Regions from separate parts of the Lysinibacillus sp. FSL K6-4013 genome, predicted to be linked through region 2. Evidence: riboswitches for the same ligand, from Rfam matches in the RefSeq annotation. Region 2 holds a riboswitch; each other region holds the start of a gene.
What was found. A riboswitch is a leader RNA that binds a small molecule or an ion and turns the genes downstream of it on or off. The one in region 2 is predicted to bind cobalamin.

Region 1 (4,950 bases), 1.9 Mb from region 2:
GTCCCCAGGGCGCTAGAATAATGATAGAGCCTAGGAATGGTACAATATCTATTAACCAGATAATAATCGTCATTGTTACTGCGTATTTCGGTTGGATTAACAGCAGTCCAATGAGTGTGACGCCTCCAATAATAAAGCTTACAAATAAGTGAGCCTTCATATAGCCAAATGTAGCATCTTTTAGGCGATTTAAAATAATTTTTATTTTCTTTGCTGTATTGGGCTTTAAATATTTATAAGTGATTTGCTTTAACTTAGGCAAATCAAGCATAAATAGAAATAGCGCAATCATATAAACGAGAAGACTGATAAATAGGCTGGGTATCTCTGAAAAGAAGGCAGAAACTTTGCTATAATTAAAGAAGCTTAAAAAGGATTCTTCAACTTTCTTTATGAAATCCATTGTGGTTTTTTGAAGCGAAGCACTTACTTCAGGTGGAAAGTCTTCTGTGTATTTAGAAATATTTTCTTGCATATGAAGCCACATATCTGATAGCTTAGAAATATAATAGGGAGCTTGCTTAGATAGTAAAATTATTTGTGTCATTATTTGTGTAATAGAAAGATAACAAATAATAGATATAACAATAACACTCACTATGTAAATAAAAGCAACTGCTATTTTCCGTGACATTTTCCATTTCCGTTTAAAGAACATGACAATCGGTTCTAAGAAAAATGCACTAATCCCAGCAAGTATTAAAGGCATGGATACGGGGATAACAAAATAGGCAGCTATAAGTAGTGATAAAATCACAATCAACCGAAAAATCAATTTCCTAGCATGAAATTTATTCATAAACTCACCTTCTTTGCGAAAAAAATTAAGTTAAGTGTACCATAAATCAAGTTTTATTACGTTCTGAAACAATAAAGGTAGGGATAAATTATGGAAAAAGAGATTTTGCAACTTTTTAGTAATCTAACAGAGCATGATCGCGATATTCAATATGAATCTTACGAGGAATTAATGAAAATTATGCAGGAACCTGTAGATTGGACATATGCAGTTTGGGAACAGCTAATAAAAGCACTTACATACAATAATGGTTATTCTCGTGCACGTGCTGCACAAATTTTATGTGCTTTAGCTGCAAAAAGTGATCCAGAAGAAAGGGTCTTGGAGGATTTTTTAAAGATTTGGGCTGTGACTTACGATGATCAATATGCTACAGCGAGGCATGCATTACAAGCAATTTGGAAAATTGGACAAGCGGGTCAGGTACAAAGAGATTTGGTTGTGTCGTATCTAGCTAAAAGATTTCAAACATGTATAGATGAAAAACAGCCATCTCTTATTCGCCAGGATATTATTATGTCATTTAAAAAGCTATATGATCAAACGAATGACTCGAAATTATTAGACATTGCCCATCGTTTAATTAATGAGGAACAAGATGCTAAATATAAAAAGAAGTATAAGTCAGCCATCCGTTCAAAGTAGCGAGATGGTGTTTTTTTGTGCAAATTCTTTGATGAACTGTAGAATAGTCAACTATAATGAATGAAAAAAAGAGGTTATGGCATGAGCATTTATAATTATCTAGTACGAAAGCCTAATGGTGAAATTTTATCGATGGAAACATATCGTGGAAAAACAATGTTAATTGTTAACACGGCAAACCAATGCCGATTTACATATCAATTTGAAGACTTACAGAAAATGTATGATAAATATGGAAAAGAGAATTTTGTAGTTCTTGGATTCCCTTGTGATCAATTTGGTCATCAAAATCCTGAAAATGGAGAGGAAACTAAGCATCTATGCAAGGTAAACTATGGAGTCACATTCCCGATTTTTGAGCTTGTACAGGTAAATGGAGAGGCAACACATCCACTCTTTAATTATTTAAAGCATGAAGTGGATTACCGAGAGTTTGGGAAGGCAAGTATGCAGGAGAAAATGCTGGCAGAAGCAATAGTTCAACTTGCTCCAAGCTTTTTAGATGGTCGTAATATTCGCTGGAACTTTACAAAATTTCTAGTAGATGCTAATGGTAAAACCGTTGCTCGCTTTGAACCAACAGATTCACAGCTTGATATTGAACAAGCAATTGAAACACTATTGTAGTAAACTTATTAAACAGTTTTAATTTTTCTCTTAAAGTAGCAATATTGCTGTAATTTTAAAGTTATCCATTCTAAGTATAGCTATTTTTTCTGAAGCATATATGATAAACTGCTTTACAAATGAAATATTCTTGCAGAATAAAGGTGCTAGTTAGCATAATCGGGAATTCGGTGAAAAACCGGAGCTGTTTCCGCAACTGTAAGTACAGCCAATATAAAGATTTACCACTGTCTCAAAGAAGATGGGAAGGTCCTTTATAACTCATTTGTTTCATGTGATGAACTGTACAAGCCAGGAGACCGACCTTTATTTGAACGTATAAAAACTTCTCGGAAGCTAGGAGGATATACGGCAAATACATAGGCTATGTCCAGTTTGATGGTACTTATTATGTTATTTTTGTCGTTCCTTTGCAAAAGGAGCGATTTTTTTATGCCTTTCAAGTAAGAATTTTTCATTATAGAAAGTAGGGGGGAAGCAAGTGAAAAAAGATGCCCGTTATTCTTGTTATCCATTTATGCGTGAGAAAGCTTCAACGGTAGATTTTGAAATTCGAACAGATAGCCTTACAACACATTTAGGAGTTGCATTAGCTGCAGTAAAAAAAGAGGATGTTCAAGTTGTTGCTGAGGATTTATTGCTTATTTTACCTATGGCTTATCATGTAAATGGCTCAGTTCGTGGGAAATTAGCAGTAACTGAAGAGGATTTATCTTGGTTAAGTGAGCGGTATGATTTTTACGTTCGCCATGTGAAGGAAGAGATTCAAAGTTTTGTTTTACCACAAGGAACAGAGGCCGCTGCTGCTCTACATCTTTGCCGCAGTGAAGCGAAAAAATCATATCGTATCTTACACAAAGTATCAGAAGAACGAGAGGTTCCTGCTATTCTTTTCGATTACCTTGGCTTATTAGCTAATGTATGTTTTGTTATGGCTGTGTTTATGAATCAGCAAGCTGGAATAGCGGAAATACCGTTTATTAGTAAATCCTACCCAATGAAAAAGAAAAAGGAGAATAACAATGAAAAAAGTATTTAATTTCCAATGGCTATCAGTGCTCTTACTTGCACTGGTATTAGCAGGCTGTGGCACTGCTGAAGATACAAAAAATAAAGATGCTTCGCAAGATACACAACAAGCAGAGAAAACAAGCTATAAAGTGACAGATGACCGTGGAGTGGAAATAGAGTTTAATGAAGTACCAAAAACAGTTGTATCTTTACAACCAAGTAATACTGAAATTTTGTTTGCTTTAGGTGTTGGCAATAAAATTGTAGGAGCAACTGAGTACGATACTTACCCAGAGGAAGCACAAAAAATTGAACGTGTCTCTGATACTACGAACTTTAATAGTGAAAGAATTATAGCGTTAAAGCCAGATGTTGTCATTGCTTATACAATCGGTGATAAGGATGCACTAAAGCCGCTTGAGGACGCAGGAATTAAAGTGTTTGTTATTCAATCTGCGACTACTTTCGACGATGTTTATGGAGATATCGAACAAATTGCTGCTGTGATGGATGTTCCTGATAAAGGAAATAAATTAAACGAAGAGATTAAAGCGAAAATTGCTGAAGTCCAAACGAAGGTGAAGGACGTAAAAACGCCAAAAAATGTTTATTTAGAGGTTAGCCCTAAGCCAGACATTTATACAGCAGGCTCTAGTACTTTCCAACAAGAAATATTGGATGCAGCTAATGTTAATAATGTTTTTTCTGACCTGAATAGCTGGGCAAAAGTGAATGAGGAAGATGTTATTGCGAAAAATCCAGATGTTATTTTAACGACAGTAAACTATACAGAAGATCCTATAGGGGAAATTCTTGGACGAGATGGTTGGAATACAGTGACAGCTATTCAAAACAAAGCGGTGTTGTCTCTTGATACAGATATCTCTAATCGACCTGGTCCACGTATTGGTGAAGCTGTAGAATTAGTAGCGAAAGCTGTATATCCAGAGTTATTTAAATAAAATATTATTCCATGCTAGCTGTTAGCCTTTCAGCTAGTATTTTTTGTGTTTTAATTATTACCTAGCGTGAAAATTGGAATTAATGTAGTTTGTTCTTTAGAATAAAAGTAAGTATGCTCGATAATTTTAGGAGGTGTAGTGATTGGAACAATTAGAGACAAAGGTGATTCCATTTGAGGCAGTCTATAATTTCCGAGACATGGGTGGATATAAGACAAGGGATGGCCGTAGGGTAAAGAACGGTTTATTTTACCGCTCAGCGGCCCTTGGGAAAATGACACTGGCGGATAAAGAACTATTTGAAACGCTAGGGATTAAAACTATTTTTGATTATCGCGATAACAATGAGGCATATCATAATCCTAACCCAGTGTTCTCGAATGCTCAATATATTCAAATCCCAGCGAAGGGTAAGCATGCTTTTGAAATGCCGACCAATGCTGGTGGTAGAGATTTCTATAAAGAGGTAAGCCCTGATATGTTCCGGGATTTTTATGCACAAATGCCTTTTAACAATCCTTCATTTAAAGAGTTAATGCAAACGATTCAAAATCCTGATAATCTAGGTCTTGTTCACCATTGCGCAGTTGGTAAGGACCGAACTGGTATTGGGGGAGCCCTTATTTTACTAGCTTTAGATGTACCTGAGGAGACTATCATGGAGGACTATTTAGATACCAATATGTATTTACGTCCAATGGTAGAAAGAATGGCTCAGGCTATTCAGCATCAGTATAATGAGCAAGAACTACAGCAATTTTATGCTTTAATGTCCGCCCGTGAAGACTATTTACAAGCAGCACTGGATGCTATGGATGGTCGCTATGGTTCAAAGGCTGGGTTTTTAGAGCAGGAATTTGGCCTAACAATTGAAAAACGAGAGCAATTGCAATCCTATTGCTTAAT
Region 2 (4,950 bases):
TCTACAGACCTCGCATCTGTACGGGCAACAATCACTAAAGTAGGAGCTATTTGCTTAATCATCTTTATTTTTTGTATCATTTCCTCTTGGGAAACAAGCGTTTTTCCATTCAAGTGACCACATTTTTTTGGAAGATTTTGATCTTCTAGCTGTACAGCAGCAACCCCTGCCTCTATCATTTCACGCGCTGTACGGGCAACGTTTAGTACACCACCGAAGCCAGTATCGATATCCACGAGCATTGGTAAATTCGTAGCACGAATAATATCGTTCGCTCGCTGCGCCACCTCACTGGAATAAATCATTCCTAAATCAGGTAAGCCTCTACTGGCCGTGTAGGCAGCTCCAGAAAGATACAATGCCTCAAAGCCAACTTTTTTAGCCATTAAACCTGCCATTGCATCATGAGCGCCTGGTATTTGCAAAATCGTTGAACGATTAATGAGCGCTTGAAATTGCTCAGCCAGTTGTTTTTGTGTTATCGCTTCATTTACAATCCACGCCATCTATAAAAACCCCCTAATAATCAATGATGCCTCGCCATAAGTACGTCCAGAATCGCCTAGAAAGTTAAACAAATAAATTAACAAATTCATGGACGGCACTATTTTCAAGAAGCTCTTGATCAGCACAAACCTCATTAATTTTACGTAATTGTTTTTGTGAATAATGGGTACTGATGTTTTGCTGGAATTTATCAATGATTTGAGGGAATGCTTCCTCACGACGGAAACGGTGTCCTAAAGGATATTCACACTCAATAAGCTCAGATGATGTGCCGTCGTTGTAATAAACTTGAACAGCATTGGCAATCGAACGTTTTTCAGGATCTAGGTAATCGATTGTATATTGAGCGTTTTCCACAACCACCATTTTATTTCTTAAATCATCGATACGAGGATCTGCTGCCACATCATCTTCATAGTGATCTGCAATAATATCACCAAAGATAAGACCAATAGCTGTAATATATTGAAGACAGTGATCGCGATCAGCTGGATTCAGAAGAGGCCCTTCTTTATCAATAATTCGTATTGCTGATTCATGTGTCGTAATTTGAATGCGTTCAATGTCCTGTAAACGATTTTTCACTTCATGGTGTAAATGAACGGCACATTCAGCAGCTGTTTGTGCATGGAATTCAGCTGGATAAGAAACCTTGAATAGTACATTTTCCATCACATAAGATGTCAGTGGTCTAGCAAGCTTTAATTCTTGTTTATTAAAGAGAACGTCTTGGAATCCCCATCCTGGTGCAGATAAGGCCGTTGCGTAGCCCATTTCGCCTTTCACAGCCATCATCGCTAATTGCACTGCTCTACTTGTTGCATCACCAGCAGCCCATGATTTTCTAGAACCTGTATTCGGTGCATGGCGATATGTTCGTAGGCTTGAATTATCAATCCAGGCATTGGACAATGCATTGACAATTTCCTGATGCGTGCCTCCTAATGCCTTTGTCACAACAGCTGTTGTTGCAATTTTGACAAACAGAACATGATCTAGCCCAACACGATTTAAGCTATTTTCTAGTGCTAAAATCCCTTGTATTTCATGTGCTTGAATCATCATTTCTAAAACATCTTTCACTTTAAGAGGCGCCTTACCCTCTGCCACACGCACGCGACTTAAATAATCTGCCACAGCTAATATGCCACCTAAATTATCAGATGGATGCCCCCATTCAGCCGCAAGCCAAGTATCGTTGTAATCTAACCAACGAATCATACACCCGATATTAAAAGCGCCTTTTACTGGATCAAGAACATAGGAAGTTCCAGGAACACGTGTACCATTAGGAACGACTGTGCCTGGTACTACTGGACCAAGAAGCTTCGTGCATTCAGGATATTGTAAGGCCAAAATGCCACAGCCTAAAGTATCCAATAGAACATAGCGTGCCGTTTCGTACGCCTCTTCACTTGTAATCTTTGTATTTAGTACATAATCCGCAATATCTGTAAGTAATTGATCTGTCTTCGTTATGTCATTTGTTTTAATCATCTATATCTTCCTTTCAAGGCTTAAGTTTGATATACTAGTATGCTGATGGGCATTGGTCAGAATGCCCATTAGCTTTATGGCGAGTTGTTAAAACTTGATTATACCGACAATTCTTCAAGGTTATGACGCTCGCCAATATAATTGACACGAGGTCTAAATAATCGATTATTGTCATGCTGCTCAATCACATGGGCACATAAGCCAATTGTTCGTGAGCCAAAGAAGATTGGCGTATAGATTTCAATCGGCAAACCAAGCATGTAGTACACGGGTGCTGCATAATAATCTAAATTTGGATACAACCCTTTCTCCTGTACCATCACTTTTTCACCAGCTTCACACATGTGATATAAGCGATCATCCCCTTGCTCTAAACATAATTTATGCAAGGCTTCTTTCATAATTTGCGCTCTTGGGTCCATCTTTTTCATATAGACACGGTGCCCAAAGCCCATAATCTTTTCTTTATTTTGTAGCTTGTTTTTCAATAATGCTTCAAAGCCTTCTACTGTTTTGGCTTCAAGAAGCATGTACATGACTGCCTCGTTAGCCCCTCCATGTAAATTCCCTTTCAACGATGCGACAGCTCCCGTTAAAGCGCCATACAAATCAGATTGTGTAGAAGCAATGACACGAGCCGCAAATGTTGAATTTGGCATCTCATGCTCACTATATAAAACGAGTGACTGATCAAAAATTTCTTCTTCTAGCGCAGTTGGCTTTCTGCCCGTAATCATGTAATAAAAATTGGCACTATAGGAAAGTTGACTATCCGGCTCGACAGCTTCTTGTCCATTTAATACACGATAGCTATTTGCTACGATGTTGGGCATACCACCTAAAAGTCTATATGCTCGCGATAAATTCATTTCAGTCGAACGATCATTGATGTGCTGATCAAAGCCTGCTAAAACGGAAATTCCTGTTCTAAGCCCATCCATCGCATGTGTTTCATTGGGCAATAGCTTAAAAATTTGAAATAGCTCTTGTGGAACCTGATAATGAGCTTTCAATTTGTCCTGTAGATCAGCCTGTTGCTCGGTAGTTGGTATTTCTCCATGCAGCAATAAGTAAACAATATCTAAATACGAATATCGCTGAGATAATTCAATCAAGTCATAGCCACGAATAACTATTTGACTTCCTACAGTGTCTAAAAAAGATAGCTTTGTTTCAGCGGCAATGATTCCATCAAGACCTGGTGAATAATTTAACTCCATTTAATGACAGCCCCTTTGTTTAATTATTCTTGTAAGCGTTACCATTCAAACACGACAGAACAACAAAAAAACAACTCCTATCCCTTTCTAGAAGTTGTTAATCTACAAAAGCATGACAGACCAAAAAAACAGTGAATTTACATGAATTCACAATCATGCAGTAGCTAACACCTCCCTATCCTCGTAGGTCAATTGATGCTTTTTTTCGTGGCAGGTCTCCTGACTTATGATCAACGCTCTCATAACACCTTCCCATTTTGACAAACAAAACAGTGGCTTTGTTTTCGAGCTACTAAATACAGTTGCGGGACAGTGTTGGACTCTCACCAACTTCCCTTTTAATCAAATAGAATCAACTCCCATTTGAACCACCAAAATTTAGCATATTCAATTTGTCTTTTTACCTTAACATAGAGTTTTCAAAACAATCAATATAGGTAAAATTCAGAAAAGACTGATTATAAAAAGCTATTTTTCATCTTTGATGAACTATTCTGCGTTTTTTAGCAATATTTTGTACAAAAAAAGATTGTGCATCTATCCCAATACATCCAATTTTAAGCATTACAAGGGAAATAGAGGTTTTTAAAGGAAGAAAGGCGAATCGTTATTTATGATCTATAGGAGGGACCAATATGGGATATATTACAGAGTTAAGGAAATACATTGGTAGTAGACCAATTATCAGTATTGGGGCGACCATTCTTGTGGTTAACGATGACAAGCAAATTCTCTTTCAACATCGATCAGATACGTTGGATTGGGGATTACCTGGCGGTGCATTGGAACTAAACGAAACGTTAGAGGAAGCTGCTGCTCGTGAGCTTCATGAAGAAACAGGACTTGTAGCGAATGAATTTGACTTGGTGGGTGTTTTTTCAGGGCCAGATTATTATTTCCGATATCCAAATGGGGATGAGGTCTATACAGTTATTCATCTTTATATTGCGAAAAATGTAAGGGGTATATTGGAGATAAAGGATGATGAGAGCTTGAAACTTACCTATTTCAGTAAAAATGAGCTACCAGATCAACTTGAGAAAAGAACGAAACTGCTATTAAACAATCTGGAAGATACATTGTGGGATTTCGGTAGTTCTTTTGCAAAGGATATTCTTTAAATAACAAAGAGCATGCTTTTTATTCAAACATGCTCTAATCATTCTTTCTTGGGTATTATAGTCTAACCTTAACCTCAGTACCGTCTTGAGCTTTGACATCGACTAGCACGAGCCCTTTATAATTTTGTAGTTCCTTGATAATCGGCTTGAGCATTTCTTTGTCGATGAGCGGAAAGGTAAAGTCTATTTTCTTTCGATTGAAGTATGCCTTTGTCCACTTATTGACTTGTTGCTGAATCCATTTGGAAGTTAAAATGGAGAGGACAATGGTTAGCACAGCATAGGGAACAGGGACAGTAAAGCGAACGTCTTTTGCTTTCACTTTTACATGCATCATTCGTCGCCTCTATTCAATGAAGACTGCAACGGTATCTCCGTTTGCCGATTTTATATCTACAATTTGTCCATCTAGTTCATTTTCGATCGCTTCAAGAAGAAGATTGATGTCGATATCTTTCACGTATTTTTCCGATTGTGGAATACTCGCTGCGATGCTGTGTCCAGCCATGAGTACGGCTTTGACAAGTTTAATCGGCAAATTCACCGTGACATTATCATTTTCGGTGGATACAACACGGACCTTTAATGTTTTATCTAAATACTTT
Region 3 (4,950 bases), 460 kb from region 2:
TGCCGCATGAGCTGTACGACCGACTGGCTTTGCTCCAATAAAGACATCGAATTTACTTTTGCGGTAGACGATGCCAATATCATCAAATACTGCCCGATAACAGGCCATCCCACAGCCATTAAAGCCAATATTTAATGTCTTCGGTAAGGATATACCGCCTAGTTTTTCTTGTATTTCCTCTGCATATGGTATCGAATCAGCCTTTTCACCGTAGCAAAAATCACAAGCCTTTAGTGATAACACATCACCAATCGGGGCTAATAAAAAGCCAACTTCCTGTAATTTCTCTGTAATCTGTTCAGGGACTGTCGTTGGTATTTTCAAGTGAATTTGATGATCTGGTGTATATTCCATCGTTCCCTCTTCCCCAACGACCTCTGCTAATGTCATCATTTGCTGGGGAGTAAAAAACTTATTAGCTACACCAGGACTAACTGCTAATTCAAAAATAGATTCTATTTTTTGCTGTACTAGCTTCGGTGTTACTTTGACTGCGCTTGTCCCTTTGACCATTGCGAGTGCCGCTGTAGCCATTTCAAGTGCTGTTTTTTTCGGCTTTGGCGTAGCGGCTATACTGGGTTTATTAAAACGCCCTGCATTAGGGTCAGCCGTAAAGTCATTTCGCGCTGTCCCTGTCTCTTGGTTCATTGCCCAAGGTTCATTTTCTTCGCGTAAACGTTGATGTGGACGTAATGGCTGTTTTTCTTCACCCAGGGTATATTTACGCTGGTAACCGCGGGGCGTAATCATCTTATTGTCATAGAAAAATGTTGATGAATTCCCGATAATGACAGTTGTCAGCATACCAATATCATGTTCTAGCATTTCTGCTAGTGTTGTCATGGTCACTTCTTGACGTTCCCGATAGGCACTTTTCACAAGCCCTACTGGTGTGTCTGGCGAACGATATTCTAAGAGAATTCGCTGAGCCTCGACAATTTGTCTTGTTCGACGCCCACTTTTAGGATTGTATAAAGCAATGACAAAATCCGCCATTGCAGCTGCCTCGACACGCTTTGCAATCAAATTCCAAGGTGTTAGATGGTCACTTAAACTGATTGTACAAGCATCGTGCATAATGGGTGCACCAAGTATACTAGCGCATGAATTAATCGCAGAAATACCAGGAACAATTTCTACCTCAATTCCTGTTGCTTCTGTCCAGCCTAGCTCAATTAACACCTCATATACTAATCCCGCCATGCCATAGACACCTGCATCACCACTCGAAATCACCGATACGATGCTCCCTGCCTCTGCTTGACGAACGGCTTCCTGTGCACGCGACACTTCTTCTGTCATGCCTGTACTAACAATTGATTTTGCACTTACTAAATCTTGAATCAGCTCTACATAGGTTTTGTAGCCTATAATCATCTCACTTTGTTGTAGTGCCTCTACTGCACGTGTCGTAATATGCTTAAAATCTCCAGGTCCAAAGCCTACTACGAAAATTTTTCCTTTTTGCGCCATGTTGTTACCCCTCTTTCACCTTTTCGATCCCTTTAATGGCAGTTGTTTGAGCAGTACGCTGTAATGTACCTTCACGAAGTGTAAAGACATGTTCGTTGTATAAGGATTCATGATGTAAATCTTGTACTAGTGTTCTAGCATGCTCTGTTGATGGCACACGATACCAATTCCCCTGGGGGTAGGCTATTACCACACAAGCATCCTTGCATCGTCCATTACAGCGCGTTCTTGTCGTATGTATTTCTTGATCGAGTGCTTGCCGTTGTATTTCATCTCGAATGGCTAAGGTAATTTCCTCACCATCCTTTTTCATACAGCTACTGCCATTGCAAATAAAGAGATGTGTTTTCATCCCCTCTAAATTCCAAGTTGTCATTTTCTGTCTCCCCTCATTTGCTTTTTGGAAAAAGAAAAACCTTTACTCTAGAACGAAGAGTAAAGGTTTTGTAGAAGCCAAATAAAAACGAATAGAATAAAATACAGGTACTCGCTTTCGCTTCAACTTCTCCCTCCGAAAAGTTTGCATGCACAATCAAATAAGCAGGTTTCCTGACTTAAGCTTCATTTTACTTTCGCGCCTTCCCAAGTTTGCCAGTGGCTTTGCGATTTCATCAGCTATTACAGTAGCGGGGGCTGTATTGGATTTTCACCAATTTCCCTATTATCTCGAGCTATTCGAGCACTTATTGACGTTTTATATGAAATTTTTATTAGAATTTTAAATAGAAAACTGTCTTTATCATATCTTATTATTTTAAAATTTCAATATTTCTTTAAAAATTTATGACAAATTTATCAATTATGAGGTGGACTAGGGTATAAAATTTATACAATCTACATAATTAGCACATGAAATATTATCAGAATATTCATCATTGACCTTTAATTAAAAAAATTTATAAAAGGTATAGCATATTTATGGAAATTCATGTTACACTTTGTCGTGAAATCTCACAATTTGAATGTTTTTCGGTGTAAAATGCTTGTCATTTTGCTTAAAAGGGAAGCCGGTTTGAGTCCGGCGCGGTCCCGCCACTGTAATAGGGAGCTTTATAGAAATGTCACTGTCCAACGGATGGGAAGACCTATAAAGCATTGAACTAGAGCCAGGAGACCTGCCGAAAAATAAGTGATCGTTTCAACCTACGAGGATAGGTGTGCGGCTTAGCAGATGAGAATGTTATTTGCTTTTTTAGCTATGCACTTTTCCACCACTGGAGAAGTGCTTTTTTTAATTACGCACGCAATATTCTAAAAATCTATAAATTAGTTAGGAGGAAAACTTTTGAAATTTTCTTGGTGGAAACTTAGTTATTTTTTACTGGCCTTTTTAATCGTGCCAAAACGTGCCTTTGCCATGCATATCATGGAAGGTTTTTTACCAATCGAATGGGCTATTTTTTGGTGGGTCATCTCTATTCCTTTTATCATTTTAGGATTGCGTTCTATTCGAAAAACCATTGAAGAAAATCCTGAAACAAAAATGCTTTTGGGACTTTCAGGTGCCTTTGCCTTTGTGCTATCCGCCTTAAAAATCCCTTCTGTTACAGGTAGCTGCTCTCATCCAACCGGTGTAGGTCTTGGAACAGTTCTCTTTGGCCCTCTAGCTATGAGTGTAATTGGAACAATCGTTTTATTATTCCAATCTTTATTATTAGCACATGGTGGAATCACAACTTTAGGGGCTAACGCCTTTTCTATGGCTATTGTAGGTCCTTTTATTGCTTACTTTGTCTTTAAAGGAGCACAAAAAATAGGCTTGTCATTTTCACTAGCCGTATTCTTTGCAGCCATGCTTGGTGATTTAGGTACATATGTTGTGACTTCTGTACAACTAGCACTAGCCTTCCCTTCTGAGGTTGGAGGCTTTATGGCATCCTTTACAAAGTTTGCAGGTATTTTTGCCTTAACTCAAATTCCTTTAGCCGTGAGTGAAGGCATTTTAACCGTCATTGTGATGAATTTCTTGAAAAAATACAATATTAGCGAATTAAAAACTTTACGTGTTTTCTCAACAAAGGAGGCACATTAAAGATGAAAAAAAATTTATTGCTGTTAGCCATTGTAGTGTTGTTAGCCATTATTCCCTTGTTCATACAAAAAGGTGCTGAATTTGGTGGTGCTGATGGTGAGGCAGAAGCAGCTATTGGTGAAATCAATGCGGAATATGAGCCATGGTTTGAGAGTCTATGGGAGCCACCTAGTGGTGAAATCGAAAGCTTATTATTCGTGCTACAGGCAGCTATAGGAGCTGGCTTTATTGGCTACTTCATCGGCTATATGCGTGGCAAACACAAAGAAGGTTAACCATTATGTTACTCATTGATAAGTATGCCTATCTGAATAAGCTAGCGTCCGTTCATCCGCTAGAAAAAATGATATTTTCACTTGGACTACTTCTCATAACGCTCATTATGAGAGATGAACGACTTTCACTCATTACATTTTTTGTAATGAGTGCTTTTATCATTGTAGGTGCAAAAATTCCGCTTACATACTATTTCAAATTATTATTGCTACCTGGCTTTTTCTTATTAACAAGCCTCGTTTCTATTTTACTTTCCTTTACATCATCAACGAATGCACTCCCTGCCCATATTTGGTCGTTTACCTGGAGCAATTGGACTGTCTTTATCGGGAACGCAAGTATGTTAGCAGCACAACAGCTGTTCTTTATAGTCCTTGGCAGTATTAGTTGTTTATACTTTTTAATTCTAACCACTTCTGTACAAGGCATATGTTATGTGCTACGACAATGGCGACTCCCCTCTTTATTGGTTGAGCTCGTCGAACTAACCTATCGTTTTATTTTTATGTTTTTAGCAAGTATGCAAAATATACATCTCGCGCAGCAAGCACGTCTCGGCTATCATTCACCGATACAATGGTTACGCTCTGTCTCCATGCTCATTGCGGCATTATTTGTGGAAATGTTTCAACATAGTCGGGAGCTCAACAATGCCATGCAATCACGAGGTGGCGAGGCCGTCTATTGGCAAGAGATGGGCTCCTATAGCAAGAAAAATTGGCTAGGCATGGCAGCTATATTACTAGTCCTCATCGTATACGGAGGGTATTTCACATGACAGCATTTTATTTTAAACTCAATCAATTATCATATGCCTATGCGGATGGTACGAAGGCGTTGTCTGATCTAACATTACACATTCCAAAAGGTAAAAAAATTGCCATACTCGGGCATAATGGCGCAGGAAAATCGACTTTATTTCAGCATCTTAATGGTATTTTGAAACCTACCACTGGAACAATTTTATTCGAAGGCAACAGGCTCGAATATAATCGAAAAGCTTTAAAGGCGCTACGTCAAAAAGTCGGCATTGTTTTCCAAAATGCAGATCATCAGCTTTTTTCTGGGACCGTCAAGCAAGATATAGCATTTGGCCCATTGAATCTCGGCTGGTCTCCTGAAAAAACGGAAGAAAAAATAGCATGGGCCGTTGCGCAAACCGAAGTGGA
Region 4 (4,950 bases), 160 kb from region 2:
TGCTCCATATCAATAAATCCACCAGCATCCGATTTGTGTTTCATTTTCTCGATTTCTAGTGGCTTTAGCTCTTTATCCTTTTTCTTCTCATCCTCCGCTTTATCTAGGATGGTTTCACCTTTCCCTAGCACGACTGAAAAAGCAATTTTCTTGCCGCATGGTGACCAGACAGGGGATGTCGCTCCATTTTTACAATGTGTCACCTGTTTTGCCTCTCCACCTGCTTTCGAAAGAACATAAATTTGCGACTTACCTGTTCTCGTTGACAAGAATGCAATTTGACTGCCATCTGGTGACCAAACAGGGGAACTCGTTCTATCTTCACCAAATGTCCATTGCTGTGGTGTTTTGTCCTTCAAGTTTATATAAAACAAATTCGATATATAGTCGTTTTTCTTCTCGTCCATACGTGTCTCTACATAAACTACCTCTGTCCCATCTGGTGAAAGCTGTGGATCTGCTACTGATTTTAAGTGATAAAGATCTTCTGGTTGAATCCCTTGTTTCGATGTCATGTTCTTGCTCCTTTGTATTGTAATATTCTGTGCCTTACTACAATACTTCGACACCCTAAGTAATATTCCTGCTATTTAATCGAATTTTTTACTAGTTCCCAATATTCTGCGGACTTTGTTCTGCGATAAAATTTATAAAAGGGTTCATTTGGGCGAGCATGCTCCTTATAAAGGTTTATCAGGTGCAGTAAAACATCTTCAATTTGTGTGACGTCTACCCTCTTAGCGAATAAATTGCCAGCCTGTGCCTTTGCTCCCATCGGTACTGCTCCTAAATAGACATCAAAGCTTTCTTGTTGGTAAACGAGCCCAATATCATCATAGACTGCATTGTAGCAAGCTGATGCACAGCCATTAATATTGACACGGACTCTTGCAGGTACCGTCATCCCCACCATGGCATGATAGAGCTGTTCGGTTATCGGGGCAGCCTCCATTTTCTCACCATCACAAAAATCACAGGCCCTCATGGCAATGATAGGACCTGAGGGCACAACATAAAGACCCGCTTCCTGTAAGGCTTGTATCGCTTCTGACGCATCACTTGTTGGAATGGATACGAGAATACTGTAGGAGGCCGAATACTTTATTGCTCCCTTTTCGCCTGCAATTTCGGCTATTTTTTGAAATTGCGCAGGCGTATAATGCTTATTGATAATGCCGGGGCTGACTGCAAGACGTGTGAATTCACCATGACGGTTTAATGTTTCAAAAGTTTGATCTGGTACATTTTTTTGAAATGCGTTCATTTTTATCGCTCCTTATAAAAAAGGAGCTAGCAAAACGCTAGCTCGAATGGATTAAAAGTTTTCAGGATAGAAGCCCTTTGCTAAAATTTCAATCGCCTCTGCCGCACGAACCCCTTCAGACGCTGCTGAAAGTGGTAGAATAACAAAGCGCTCATTTTTAACAGCTTCCATCTCCTTCAATGCTGGATCATTTTTTAAGAATTGGATCTTTTGTTCTGCTGTTGTTTCACCGTAATCAATTACGACAACTACCTCTGGATTGCGGTCCACTGCATCTTCCTTCGACACAGTTGTCCAGCCTGATTCCACATCACCAAAGATATTTTGTCCACCCGCGATTGTCACTAGCTCATTCATAAAGTTTTGACCCGCTGTAAATACATCCTTTTCACCGCTATCAAACACAAGAATCCGTAATTTTTCGCTATCTTTTGGTAATTTAGCTTGTACTGCCTCTACATCTTTCGTCATCTGCTCAATTAAAGCTTCACCACGATCCTCAATACGGAAAATCTTCGCGATATTGCGAATATCGGTAAAAATATCCTCTAATGTTGGCTTTGTCATGTTGGAAGCCGTATGTAAATACGTATGAATGCCTAATTCTTCAAGCTCTTCTGGTGTGCCAACACCCTTTTCCCCGAAGCCACTTTTCCAGCCCGCATATAGGAAATCTGCCTCGGCATCAATGACTTGCTCCTTCGTTGGGTATTGATCGGAAAGGACAGGGACTTTATCGTATGCCTCTTGCAGTGGCTCGTAAATTTTATCATCCAAGTAAGCCGTCCCTACCATAGAATCCTCTAAGCCAAGCGCTAGCATGATTTCTGTTACATGTTGATTTAAGCTAATCGCTTTTGTCGGTGCTTCCTTATATGTTTGTGTTGTGTCATTATTTTCAATGGTTACTTCTGCTGCTGCCTCGGATGGCTCAACCTTTTCACCTTGTGCTGCTGATTCTGTTTTGTCCTTTGCGTTACAAGCCCCTAAAACAGCGACCAAGGCAATGATTATCATCAGCCAGATACTTTTCCATTTCTTCATGTCCTTTTCTCCTTTGTTGTTAAAATATAGAAAGAAATCAGAGACTTCTTTACTACCCAGGTGGTTGGAAGGGCATAAAAAAACCCTCTTGTCGCCAAGAGAGTAGCATAGTGAAATAACGGTATCATTACCTATATCACTATCCCCATCCTCGTGGTTCTTAGTCAAAAAATACATATTGGCAGGTATCCTGGCTTAGGTTCATCATCTATACGCCTTCCCATAGTTTCACTACAGTGGCATGCTGTATAGACTCCCCATTTACAGTTGCGGGACAGCATCGGAATTGCACCGATTTCCCTTTTAAGCAAATGACAAATGCCATTTGCACCAATACGTTCTATAATGTTCAATACTATTGATAGACTAGCAGAAGAAAATTTATCGCGCAATCAGTAGTATGATGCTAATAGTATAATCATCATTATATTAGCACTATTTCGACATAAAGACGAACTATTTTACAAGAAATAAAGGAGCTAGTATTCTGTTACAATAAAAAGATAGCAATCTATAGAAACGAGGATTTCCTATGTACAAAACAATCGGTGTACTTGCGCATGTGGATGCAGGGAAAACGACCTTCTCTGAGCAAGTACTTTTTCATACAAATAGTATTCAAGCCCGTGGTCGAGTCGATCATCAGGATACCTTTCTTGATCATCATGAGCTAGAGCGCAGACGAGGCATTACAATATTTGCTGAGCAGGGGCGCATAAGCATTGGCGACGATACATACACATTGATTGATACGCCAGGGCATGTCGATTTCTCCCCTGAGATGGAGCGTGCCATTCGAGTAATGGATTATGCCATTATTATCATTAGCGCTGTCGAAGGGATACAAGGCCATACAGAAACAGTGTGGCAACTTTTACGTCAATACCATGTTCCTACCTTTTTCTTTATTAATAAGATTGATCGTGAAGGTGCCAATGTGGAGGCTGTCATGAGTCAGCTTCACAAAGATTGCTCTCAGCATGTGTTGTTCGTCGATGAGCCGCTGCGAGCAGATTATGTATCAAATAGCATCATGGAATGGCTGGCGGAGCGCGACGAAGAATTGCTTGATGCCTTTCTGAATGAGTCATTGGAGCATGAACAGTGTCTTGCTCAGTTACAGGCAATGATTAAACATGAATGTGCCTTCCCCTGCTTTGCTGGCTCAGCCTTAAAGGATGAGGGCATTCAGGAATTTCTTGACCAGCTCCCACTGTTAACATGTACCCATTTTGACAAGGATGCCCCGTTTGAGGGCGAGGTTTTTAAAATTCGTCATGATGGGCACCAGCGTTTAACCTTTATGAAGGCGATCAAGGGCTCGTTGCATGTGCGGGATGAATTTTCATTTGGCGAAATAACAGAAAAAGTGACCGAAATTCGCCTTTATAATGGCAGTCGCTTTGAGACCATTCAACAGGTTGAGGCAGGAGAGATTTTCGCTGTCAAAGGGCTGAGTCAGGCAAATATTGGAGATCGAATCGGTACAACGATGCTATCCCAGCCCTATGAGCTTGTCCCAACCTTACAGGCAAAGGTTCAATATGAGGGCGATCAGCATATCAAGGAAGTGCTACAGATTTTCCGTTTACTCGAAGCAGAAGAGCCGTCCTTGCGTGTGGTCTGGCAGGAAAAATTTCAGGAAATCCATGTGCATATTATGGGAGTCATTCAATTGGAGGTCCTGACAGAGGTATTAATGACGCGTTTTTCAATAGCTGTCTCCTTTGGTGAGCCGCAAATTTTATATATGGAAACCATTGCGACAACCGTAACGGGCTATGGTCATTTCGAGCCCCTCAAGCATTATGCAGAAGTGCATTTATTAATGGAGCCAAATCCACGTGGAACAGGTAATACCTTCAGCAATGCCTGTCATGCAGATCATTTATCCATAGGCAATCAGCGCCTTGTTGAAAAGCACCTGTTTGAGCGTGACCATCATGGGCTACTGACAGGCTTCCCTGTAACAGATATTCATTTTACACTTCTAACAGGTCGCGGGCACAACGAGCATACATCAGGGGGAGATTTCCGTGAAGCCAGTTTCCGTGCTCTGCGCCAGGGGCTGGAGCAGGCACAAAATGTACTACTAGAACCCTATTATCGCTTTAAAATGAAGGCTTCAAACGACTATATCGGCCGTATGATGACTGATATTCAGCAAGCAGCAGGCACATTCGATGACCCGATTTTATCTGAAACGGATGTTATCCTAACAGGTCGTGCGCCTGTTGCCACTTTAATGAGCTACAGTGCAACCTTTGCCGCCTATACAAATGGGAAGGGTGCACTCACACTCCAATTTGATGGCTATGATGTGTGCCATAATACAGAGGAGGTGATTGCACAGATTGGCTATGATAAAAATGCCGACCCTGAGTATAGTTCCTCCAGTATCTTTTGTGCAAAGGGCAAAGGATATACGGTTCCGTGGCAAGAAGCACAGGCAGCCATGCACTGCCTGTAAAATTGGGTGATTTTGTTCGCGTGAAGGCTTTGCTTGCTTTCGCGGGTATTCGTCGCTCTAGCGCGGGTATTTCACTTGCTTCCGCGAGTATTCGTCGCTCTAGCGCGGGTATTTCACTTGCTTCCGCGGGTATTCATCGCTCGAGCGCGGGTATTTCACTTGCTTCCGCGGG

Region 1: linked by a shared signal. The riboswitch ahead of MHB39_RS21105 (hypothetical protein) and the one ahead of mmgD (citrate synthase) in region 2 are both predicted to bind cobalamin.
Region 3: linked by a shared signal. The riboswitch ahead of MHB39_RS14085 ((2Fe-2S) ferredoxin domain-containing protein) and the one ahead of mmgD (citrate synthase) in region 2 are both predicted to bind cobalamin.
Region 4: linked by a shared signal. The riboswitch ahead of MHB39_RS10975 (ABC transporter substrate-binding protein) and the one ahead of mmgD (citrate synthase) in region 2 are both predicted to bind cobalamin.

What each region holds. Positions count from the first base shown of each region.
Region 1 covers NZ_CP152031.1:4,263,442-4,268,391, reverse strand. Annotated here, with positions in the region: gene ytvI (sporulation integral membrane protein YtvI) at 1-799, opposite strand, end outside; gene MHB39_RS21115 (hypothetical protein) at 890-1,444, shown strand; gene MHB39_RS21110 (glutathione peroxidase) at 1,526-2,071, shown strand; cobalamin riboswitch at 2,196-2,394, shown strand; gene MHB39_RS21105 (hypothetical protein) at 2,553-3,110, shown strand; gene MHB39_RS21100 (cobalamin-binding protein) at 3,094-4,044, shown strand; gene MHB39_RS21095 (tyrosine-protein phosphatase) at 4,187-4,950, shown strand, end outside.
Region 2 covers NZ_CP152031.1:2,375,612-2,380,561, reverse strand. Annotated here, with positions in the region: gene prpB (methylisocitrate lyase) at 1-506, opposite strand, end outside; gene prpD (2-methylcitrate dehydratase) at 571-2,004, opposite strand; gene mmgD (citrate synthase) at 2,103-3,224, opposite strand; cobalamin riboswitch at 3,416-3,612, opposite strand; gene MHB39_RS11750 (NUDIX hydrolase) at 3,860-4,345, shown strand; gene MHB39_RS11745 (hypothetical protein) at 4,401-4,682, opposite strand; gene MHB39_RS11740 (hypothetical protein) at 4,692-4,950, opposite strand, start outside.
Region 3 covers NZ_CP152031.1:2,835,081-2,840,030, forward strand. Annotated here, with positions in the region: gene cobJ (precorrin-3B C(17)-methyltransferase) at 1-1,473, opposite strand, end outside; gene MHB39_RS14085 ((2Fe-2S) ferredoxin domain-containing protein) at 1,478-1,849, opposite strand; cobalamin riboswitch at 1,995-2,175, opposite strand; cobalamin riboswitch at 2,427-2,611, shown strand; gene MHB39_RS14090 (energy-coupling factor ABC transporter permease) at 2,759-3,505, shown strand; gene MHB39_RS14095 (energy-coupling factor ABC transporter substrate-binding protein) at 3,508-3,780, shown strand; gene cbiQ (cobalt ECF transporter T component CbiQ) at 3,786-4,559, shown strand; gene MHB39_RS14105 (ATP-binding cassette domain-containing protein) at 4,556-4,950, shown strand, end outside.
Region 4 covers NZ_CP152031.1:2,215,875-2,220,824, reverse strand. Annotated here, with positions in the region: gene MHB39_RS10985 (S9 family peptidase) at 1-515, opposite strand, end outside; gene MHB39_RS10980 (precorrin-3B methylase) at 587-1,264, opposite strand; gene MHB39_RS10975 (ABC transporter substrate-binding protein) at 1,316-2,308, opposite strand; cobalamin riboswitch at 2,471-2,658, opposite strand; gene MHB39_RS10970 (translation factor GTPase family protein) at 2,841-4,778, shown strand.